Regions from separate parts of the Bacillus sp. Marseille-P3661 genome, predicted to be linked through region 2. Evidence: riboswitches for the same ligand, from Rfam matches in the RefSeq annotation. Region 2 holds a riboswitch; each other region holds the start of a gene.

Region 1 (3,290 bases), 170 kb from region 2:
GATAAATAGCTGGTGTGCAAACAGATTATGCCAAGCAGATTCATTGATTACTTGCATTGGTAAACGGTATTTTGGATCTGCACCTGCGAAACCCTTGAAACAGAATATTTCGCCTTGAACATGTAAATAGTGCAACACTTTTTGATATAATGCATCGAAAACCTCAGGTGAGATTGGTTGGTTAACGGAACCCCAATCAATGCTGTCTTTTGAAGATGCTTCTTCAACAATAAATTTATCTTTTGGTGAGCGGCCAGTGTATTTTCCAGTAGTTGCACAAATGGCTCCAGTTGACGTTAAGACGCCTTCTCCGCGGGCTAAAGTTTTTTCAACTAATACTGGAACTGAAGGATTATGATGTACATTTGCCCCGCTAAGTACATCCTTTAATTCGATGCGATTGCTAACTGAATTCATAAACAAAACCATCCTTTTTTAATTTTAGCTTATTCTTATTCTTTATGTTGATTAGTATAACATATTCAAATTAATAGTCTATACTATTTGTGATTTCTTTCACTGATTTGTTAATTTTTTTAATTTTCGGTTTAAATATAGCTTATGTCATTTGAACTCGTAAAGTGAATATGGTTGCTTATATAATAAGGAAAAAATTAATCAAAACTATTCAATCTTATATATAAAGGAGATAACGATTTGTCCAAATAGCATAACCTATAAGGCCAGTATAAGTATTTCTAATTTTTTCTATTTTTGGTGGATATTAATTGACAAGCTGTATACCCTGCGATATTATAGGGCGGAACGGATACTCTCTTATCCCGAGTTGGTGGAGGGGGACAGGCCCTAGGAAACCCGGCAACCGAGACTATTAATGGTAATTTAATTTTTACTCATAAGTAAAAATTAATTGAACAACCTAATAATAGTTATAAGGTGCTAACCTGTGGCAAGGCAATTCGCCTTGAACGATAAGAGTGAAAGGCTAAGACATTTCAAACCTTTCCTCAAAAATGGAAAGGTTTTTATTATACTATCTGAATTAATATGTTATTCCGGATGATAGTATAAGGAAAACTAAAGCTATGCTAAAGGACTTACAGAGCAAGTTTTTCTAATGTTAATCACTAATCACTAAATCAAATAGCAAAAGCCATAATCAAGTTTGTTATAACCACCTCTTAAAAAAGGGAATGAGTACCGTTAACTTGATAATCGATTTTTAATAGGAGGTACATTAAAAAAATGACAAAAAATCGTCGTTTATTTACTTCGGAATCAGTTACAGAAGGACATCCAGATAAGATTTGTGACCAAATATCAGATTCCATTCTTGATGCAATTTTGGCTAATGATCCTAATGCACGTGTAGCTGCCGAAACATCTGTTACTACGGGGTTAGTTTTGGTAGCTGGAGAAATTACGACTACTACATATGTGGATATTCCCAAAATTGTTCGCGATACTGTGAAAAATATAGGCTATACTCGTGCAAAGTATGGATTTGACTATGAAACATGTGCAGTATTAACATCAATTGATGAACAATCACCAGATATAGCCATGGGTGTAGACAAAGCATTAGAAGCACGTGAAGGACAAATGACTGAAGAGGAACTTGATGCAATTGGTGCAGGAGACCAAGGCTTAATGTTTGGGTTTGCTTGTAATGAAACACCTGAATTGATGCCACTTCCTATTTCATTAGCACATAAATTAGCACGTCGTTTAACAGAGGTTCGTAAAAAAGATATTCTTCCTTATTTACGCCCTGATGGTAAAACACAAGTGACTGTAGAATATGATGAAAATGACAAACCAAAACGCATTGATACAATTGTTATTTCTACTCAACATCATCCGGAAATTACTTTAGAACAAATTAAACGTAACTTAATAGAACATGTGATTAAGCCGGTTGTTCCAAGCGAGCTTATTGACGAAAACACAAAGTATTTCATTAACCCAACTGGCCGCTTTGTAATTGGTGGTCCTCAAGGGGATGCTGGTTTAACAGGTCGAAAGATTATTGTAGATACTTACGGTGGATATGCACGTCATGGTGGGGGTGCTTTCTCAGGTAAAGACCCTACAAAGGTTGACCGATCTGCTGCTTATGCAGCTCGGTATGTTGCAAAAAATATTGTTGCGGCAGGACTTGCTGAGAAATGTGAAGTGCAACTTGCTTATGCGATCGGTGTAGCACATCCTGTTTCAATTTCGATTGATACATTTGGAACTGGTAAAGTTTCTGAAGAAAAATTAGTTGAAGTTGTTCGTAATAACTTTGATCTACGTCCAGCTGGAATTATTAAAATGTTAGACCTACGTCGCCCAATTTATAAGAAAACTGCTGCATATGGTCATTTTGGTCGTACTGACATTGATGTGCCATGGGAAGCTACAGATAAGGCTGAAGCTCTAAAAAGTGAAGCTTTATAATATTTTTTTAAGAGGATAAAAAAGCGTTAGTGGCGCTACTTTTTATCCTTTTTCATATTTTTTTAGAGATATTTTTAGCTTCTTGGTATAAATGCCAATTTTAGGTTATAATGTAATAAAGGGACCAATATTTATATCTACTTATTATAAACTACATCACGATGTGTTGTTGTTTTTATAATAAGTTTATTTTTTTACTATAGGTAGGTTCATTATTGAGCCTAATCAATGGAAGGTGTGTTGAAATGGCATTCGGTAGAAGAAACGTTGAAGAGGTTGTCACAGAGGAAACAAAAGTATGGGAATGTACATCCAATGAGTGTAATTGTTGGGTTAGGGATAACTTTAAAAGTAGTGAACAGCCCGTGTGTCCTATTTGTGAAAGTGAAATGAGCGAGACGACCAAAATGTTACAAGTTGTTGAAAACCATAGTAAACATAATTTCAAATAAAAGTAAAAAGAATTGACTTTATTAAAGATATACGATAGTATTTAAAGTACGCTATTAAGTTCGTTTATTAATAATTTGGATATACCTCGTAAGTCGTAACTACAGAAGTGTGGGCGATTTTTATGTTGTCCTCTTCTAGTTACGACTTTTTTGATGCTTGTAACGGAAAATTATGTAAATAAACACTTATGGTGATAATTATAATATAATGGAGGAATTTTCCCATGGTAGCAGGTAAAGTTAAATGGTTTAATGCAGAAAAAGGCTTTGGATTTATCGAAGTTGAAGGTGGAGATGATGTATTCGTACATTTCTCAGCTATTCAAAGCGAAGGCTTTAAGTCTTTAGATGAAGGCCAAAACGTTACTTTTGAAATCGTTGATGGAAATCGCGGACCACAAGCTGCAAACGTTCAAAAGGCATAATTGACTGTAG
Region 2 (3,290 bases):
ATGGATTTACAGCTTTCTTAAATGGCAGTGGACTTCTAGCTGTTTATATTGCAGGCATAATTATTGGGAATGCAGAGGAAATCGCCTTTAGGCAATCTATCTTCCGGTTTTCGGAAGGCTTAGGATGGATGATGCAAATATTAATGTTCGTGATCTTAGGCTTATTAGTATTTCCATCTGAATTGTTGACTGTTGATATTCTGACAAAGGGTTTATTGATGTCGTTTATTTTAATGGTAATTGCTAGACCAATTGCAGTTTATTTATCAACGATTAAGATGAAATATACTAATAAAGAGCGAGTCTTTCTATCTTGGGCCGGCTTAAAAGGAGCTGTGCCGATTGTACTTGCAACCTATCCGCTTTTAGCTAATGTGGAAGGAAGTAATCTAATTTTTAATGTAGTATTTTTCGTTGTATTAACAAGCTGTTTAATCCACGGTTCTACCATTACCTATTTAGCAAAAAGGCTTGGCTTAACAGGTCCAGAAAAAGCTACACCAATGCATTCTTTAGAGCTCGTATCTCTTGGTAAGGCCGATGCTGAAATGCTTGAGTATGAAATGATGGAAGACCATGCAATAGTAGGCAAGACATTGTTAGAAATTCCTTTTCCAGAAGGTTCCTTAGTAAATGCAATCATTAGAAATAATCAGCTTATTACACCAAAAGGGAACACGACTATTGAGGCAGGAGATTTGCTATATATTCTTTCTTCTAGAAAAAATAAAGCTCATTTAAAAAAACTACTACAAGAAAAAAAATACAGTATGGAAACGGACACTGTAGAAGAAAGTACAGGATGATAAAGCTATAAATCTAGAAATGGTATGGTTATCCTGAACTTTTTAAAGCGGTAGGCAGATTATGTGAGTATTTGTCCAGCTCCTGCGCCTAGCCTATCGGGGTAAAAAACGCATTGGATCTGCTAATACCGTCGTTATCGATGAATGAAGTTCTTGAAGTAAAATGAATTTTATGAAAATTATAAAAAAACAATTGACACTGGTAATTTTTTATAGTAATTTAATAATCATAAAACTTAATCAATGTTGTTTCTTATCAAGAGAGGTGGAGGGACTGACCCTACGAAACCTCGGCAACCGACAATCAATTTGCACGGTGCCAATTTCAGAGGAATGTTGTAAATTCCGAAGATGAGAAGAATGGACTTTTATTTTTAGGATACTAAGTCTCTTCTCTCGTTTTTGAGGGAAGGGGCTTTTTTATTTCTCCACAATACATGACAGAAATGCTTTAGATAAGAAACGTCAAAGAAGAAAGCTTGTATTTTTATATAACCAACTATTCCTATTTGAAAAATGTGAAATAATGAGGAGGAAAATGAAATGGGTAAACGTATTTATTTAAATGCATTTGACATGAATTGTGTTGGTCATCAATCTCCGGGTTTGTGGGCTCATCCTGAGGATGAATCGCAGCGTTACAATGACATTGAATACTGGGTGGAATTAGCACAGTTATTGGAAAAGGGTAAAATCGATGGACTATTTTTAGCTGATGTCGTGGGAATTTACGATGTATTTGAGGGTAAACCAGATGCGGCAATTGAAAACGCTGTGCAAGTTCCGGTTAATGATCCTATGTTAATTATTTCAGCAATGTCGCATGCAACCAAGCATTTAGGCTTTGGGGTTACTGCTGCGGTAACATATGATCATCCATATCAGCTTGCTCGGAGAATGTCTACATTAGATCATATTACAAAAGGTCGTGTATCTTGGAATATTGTAACCTCATATTTAAACAGTGCGGCGAAAGCTTTTGGCTTAGAAAATCAAATTGCTCATGACGAGCGCTATAATATTGCGGATGAGTATTTAGAGGTTTGTTATAAGCTGTGGGAAGGCAGCTGGGAAGATGGAGCAGCGGTAAGAGATAAGGAAAAGCGAGTGTTTACTGATCCTAGTAAGGTTCATGCTATTGATCATAAAGGGAAATATTTTAATGTTCAAGGCAGACATCTTTGTGAGCCTTCTCCGCAAAGAACGCCAGTATTATTCCAAGCTGGTGCATCTACAAAAGGCCGAGCTTTTGCAGCTAAGCATGCAGAGTGTATGTTTATTGCAGGATTAACGCCGGAAATTGTGGCGGGCTGTGTATCGAAGATCAGGGACGATGCCGATAAGGAAGGGCGCAGCCATGAAGATATTAAAATATTCTCAGTATTTACACCAATTGTCGGTAAAACAGAAGAAGAAGCTCAAGCAAAGTATGAGGAGTTAACACAATATATTAGTTATGAAGGGGCTCTTTCATTATTAGGCGGCTGGACTGGAATTGATTTCTCACAATATGATCCTGACCAAGAGCTAAAATATATTGAAACGCAAGCTATGCAGTCCATTCTTGAAGGCTATACTAAGGCAAGTCCAAATAAAAAATGGACGGTTCGTGAGCTTGCAATTGCTACAGGTGTTGGGGGTTTTGGTCCTGTTTCAATTGGAACACCTGAGCAAATCGCAGATGAAATGGAGCGCTGGATTGAGGTAACAGGTATTGATGGCTTTAATATTGCCTATGCTCTTGCGCCTGGTACTATGAAAGACTTTATTGAATTAGTTGTTCCAATATTGCAAGAAAGAGGGTTAACGCAATCTGATTACCAAGAAGGTACGTATCGTGAGAAGTTATTTGGTAAAACAGCTGCATTACCAGAAAACCATGTAGGTTCAAGCTACAGAATTAATAAAGTAGCGCTAGCATAATTAAATACAATGAAGTTTAATATAAAAAGGACCGATTACCCTCGGTCCTTTTACTTATTGATTGGAGTTGTTATTGCCTGTTTCATTGGCTAATTGTTCAAACGATTTTACTTTGCCATGCGGATTTTGAGCTTGTTTTCTCTTAGTCCATTGGCGTTCTGCTTGTCGTTTAGATTGAGTCATTTTGCATTAACTCCTTTGTTTAAATTATCAAAAATAGTTTGCCCTTAGGACTTCTGTTCATTCATATATAATGTTTATTTATAGGGTTGACTATTTGCTATTTATTGGTACTAATAAAAGGAATAGGCTCTTCAGATTACAGTTACAAATTCCAGATTTAGTTTGGTAGGATTTTTGACTTTTAAGGGCATCATTCGTATTATTTAATACCTATATAAAATATATTTATTGCTTTAATACGTAAACGAGGAGATATATAATGAAAAGAATAGTGTATTAAGAAATAATTTTTTAGCTATAGAACAAAAAGTTAGATGATTTTTTCTAGCCATGGCTACATAGTAAACTCTTTTGTTGCGCTTTATTAACTTTTAACTT
Region 3 (3,290 bases), on a different contig from region 2:
CTCATCGTGTTATCCATGGCTGCTCCATGTGGAATCAATTTTGATGGAAGTTGATTTAAAGCTGCAGTTTGTATCGGCATTAACACCATTGCCAAACCAAACATCCTCACACTATACATTATCGTTATATAAGTGAATGATGTTTGAATATCTACTATAATAAAAGCAAATGATGCGATCACAAGGATAGAAGAGCCAATCATAACAAGCCAGCGGGCACCAATTTTGTCAAAAATGCGTCCGATGATAGGTGACATCAACCCTGTAATAAGTGCCCCTGGCAATAGGGCAAGGCCCGCTTCGAATGCAGTAAATTCCCGCATATCTTGCATAAATAGGGGGATCAATGTTTCCATTCCTATTAATCCCATAAAAGTGATTGATCCTATTACAACAGCTAAAGGAAAGATTGAATACTTAAAAACTCGGAATTCGAGCATTGGCTGTTCTAATCGTAATTGTCTTGTAATAAATAGTACAATTGATAGGATACCTACACTAATTGAGATCAGAGTCACTGGATCTAGCCAGCCATAATTCCCCGCACTCGTAAAGCCATATAGAAGTCCGCCAAAGCCAACTGTTGATAAAATGATGGAATGAACATCCACGTTTGGCTTAGTATTTTCTGTTACATTTTTTAAAGCGAAGTAAGCGATTATTATATCTATCAATGCAATGGGTAAAATGATAAAGAATAGCAATCTCCATGAATAATTGGAGGTTACCCAACCTGATAGTGCCGGCCCTATAGCTGGGGCAAAAGATATGACAAGTCCGATTAGTCCCATTGCAGCACCACGTTTATTTATTGGGAAAATCATTAAAAATACAGTTGTCATTAGCGGGAGCATAATGCCTGCTCCGCTGGATTGAATAATACGACCCAATAATAATATCTCAAAGTTAGGCGCTATCCCTCCAACTAATGTCCCAACCGCAAATATACTCATCGCTGAAATAAACAGCTGTCGCGTTGTAAATCGTTCCAGTAAAAATGCACTGACAGGAATCATTATACCGTTAACAAACATAAATACGGTCGTAAGCCATTGTGCGCTATTTGCAGTAACCCCCATCTCGTCCATAATAGGTGGAATCGCAGTGATCATTAATGTTTGATTCAGAATCGCGATAAACGAGCCTGCAAGTAAAAGCGCAACAATTGTCGTTTTATTAAAGCTAGATGATTCCATACTTCCTCCCCGTTTCTATCTAGGTTTGTAGAATTTTGAATATGGTAATGGTGTTTTAATTTTATTCAGATTCATTATTATAACAAATAATTTATCTTTTGAAAGCTATTATTTTGAATAAAATTCATCAGCCAAATTTAGTAAAAAAAGATGAGCCTAATAGCTCATCTTTTTAGAAATGGTTGTTTTGTATTAGTGTTTACCTCCAATATTATATACGGTTTCTAAATAATGGTCATATTTAAGTTCAATACCGTTATTTTTAAGAACATCCCATAATAAACGGTCCAAGGCATAGACGCCTTTAGTTTGAAGGTTTTTTACAGTTTGAAGATTAATATTTATGAAATGATCTTTATGATTAATTTTAAGCGCGATAATATAATCATTTATAGTGTTTCCCCTCACAAGAGTGTTAGCTGTTTCAAAACCCCATTCCTTTAATTCTCTATCAATACAATTTAACACATAGTTTAAAAAATCCATTGCATTCATTCCTTTTGCCATATACGCTCTGGCAGTTCCATTTGCATTCATCAGTTACTCTCTCCTTATTTTTATTTATGGCCTAGAACAATCAAAATCCGAACTATGTTGATTTTTATTAGAATTTATCCATAAAAAAGCTCCTCTCGCTTTAAACGCAAGAGGAGCTGCCGCTCGTTTTTCTTATCATTCAAAGCCATTGCTTTGCTGGTAGGAGCACCTTATTTTTAGAAAAACAGGTTGCTGTGGAGTCATAGAGCCAGATCTCTCGTCCACTCTTAATAATTTATTAAGTTACTAAAATAATAACATAACTTAACAGGGTGAGTCATTGTCAAAAAATAGTAATAACAATTATACTTAAAAGCTTTAATGTATTAACCTTGTAAATTAGGATTACGAGCCTCTCTCTTTTTATTAATATAATCCTTAACAATTGGTGTAAATAAAGTAAGGACTGCTAATGCTATTAATGTAGCTGATATTGGTCTAGAAAGAAAAATAGACATATCCCCATTACCCATTAGTAAAGATCTTCTGAAATTGGATTCCATCATCGGTCCTAAAATTAAAGCAAGAATCACTGGAGAGGCTGGATAATCATGTTTTTTCATAAAGTAACCAATGATGCCGAATATTAACATAACCCAAACATCAAACATGTTGTTACCTAGAGCATATGAACCAACAACACATAATACTAAAATGATTGCAGCTATAACTAGTTTAGGAATACTTAATACCTTAATAAACCATCGTACAGCTAGTAACCCTACAATTAACATGATAATATTAGCTAGTAACATTCCTAGAAATAGTGTATAGACAACGTCTGGATGATGTTGAAATAACAATGGTCCCGGTTGTAATCCTTGAACCATTAGGGCACCTAGCATAACTGCGGTTACAGCATCTCCTGGAATTCCTAATGTTAACAAAGGAATCATTGCTCCCCCGGTTGTCCCATTGTTGGCTGCTTCCGGTGCTGCAATTCCTTTTAGCTCACCTTCACCAAATTTTTCTTCTTTCTTTGCAAAGCGCTTTGCTTCGTTATAAGCGACAAACGCAGAAATATCGCCACCAGCACCTGGAATCATACCGATAAACGTGCCTATCCCAGTAGATCTAAGTATCGTAACTATCAAAGTTTTAAATTCAGCCCATTTCAATTTTGCTTTATTAATGGTCTTTATAACTTGTCCTTCTTTTACGGAATCTTCCACAGCTTGAAATGCCTCAGATGCTGCGAATAAGCCAATCATAACGGCTATAAAGTTAACACCACTCATCAGATTTGTTGAGCCAAAATTGAATCTTGGAAAGCCCCCTACTGGATCAATACCGATAGATGCAATTAGTAAGCCAATAAAGCACATAATAAAACCTTTAACAAGTGAATTACCTGCTATACCTGAGATAACCGACATCCCAAATACAGCTAATGCGAATGACTCGGGAGCGCTAAATTTTAATGCAAATTCTGCTAGTTGTGGAGCAATTAAAATTAAGATGAATACACTTATCACCCCACCAATAGCGGATGATATCGTGGAAACGGTTAATGCTTTTTGGGCAAAACCTTTTTGTGCAAGGGCATAACCATCAATT

The links. Region 2 has a riboswitch for S-adenosylmethionine ahead of C1724_RS02055 (LLM class flavin-dependent oxidoreductase). Riboswitches for the same ligand answer to the same signal wherever they lie in the genome.
Region 1: another riboswitch for S-adenosylmethionine. It lies ahead of metK (methionine adenosyltransferase); the one in region 2 lies ahead of C1724_RS02055 (LLM class flavin-dependent oxidoreductase).
Region 3: another riboswitch for S-adenosylmethionine. It lies ahead of C1724_RS20325 (hypothetical protein); the one in region 2 lies ahead of C1724_RS02055 (LLM class flavin-dependent oxidoreductase).

Annotation. Positions count from the first base shown of each region.
Region 1 covers NZ_LT965953.1:620,887-624,176, forward strand. The annotation lists gene pckA (phosphoenolpyruvate carboxykinase (ATP)) at 1-417, opposite strand, end outside; SAM riboswitch class I at 775-939, shown strand; gene metK (methionine adenosyltransferase) at 1,207-2,403, shown strand; gene C1724_RS02805 (cold-shock protein) at 2,649-2,855, shown strand; gene C1724_RS02810 (cold-shock protein) at 3,080-3,280, shown strand.
Region 2 covers NZ_LT965953.1:447,837-451,126, forward strand. The annotation lists gene C1724_RS02050 (potassium/proton antiporter) at 1-806, shown strand, start outside; SAM riboswitch class I at 1,057-1,164, shown strand; gene C1724_RS02055 (LLM class flavin-dependent oxidoreductase) at 1,350-2,729, shown strand; gene C1724_RS25890 (DUF6254 family protein) at 2,784-2,912, opposite strand.
Region 3 covers NZ_LT965956.1:268,921-272,210, forward strand. The annotation lists gene C1724_RS20320 (DHA2 family efflux MFS transporter permease subunit) at 1-1,196, opposite strand, end outside; gene C1724_RS20325 (hypothetical protein) at 1,389-1,733, opposite strand; SAM riboswitch class I at 1,863-1,970, opposite strand; gene C1724_RS20330 (tripartite tricarboxylate transporter permease) at 2,060-3,290, opposite strand, start outside.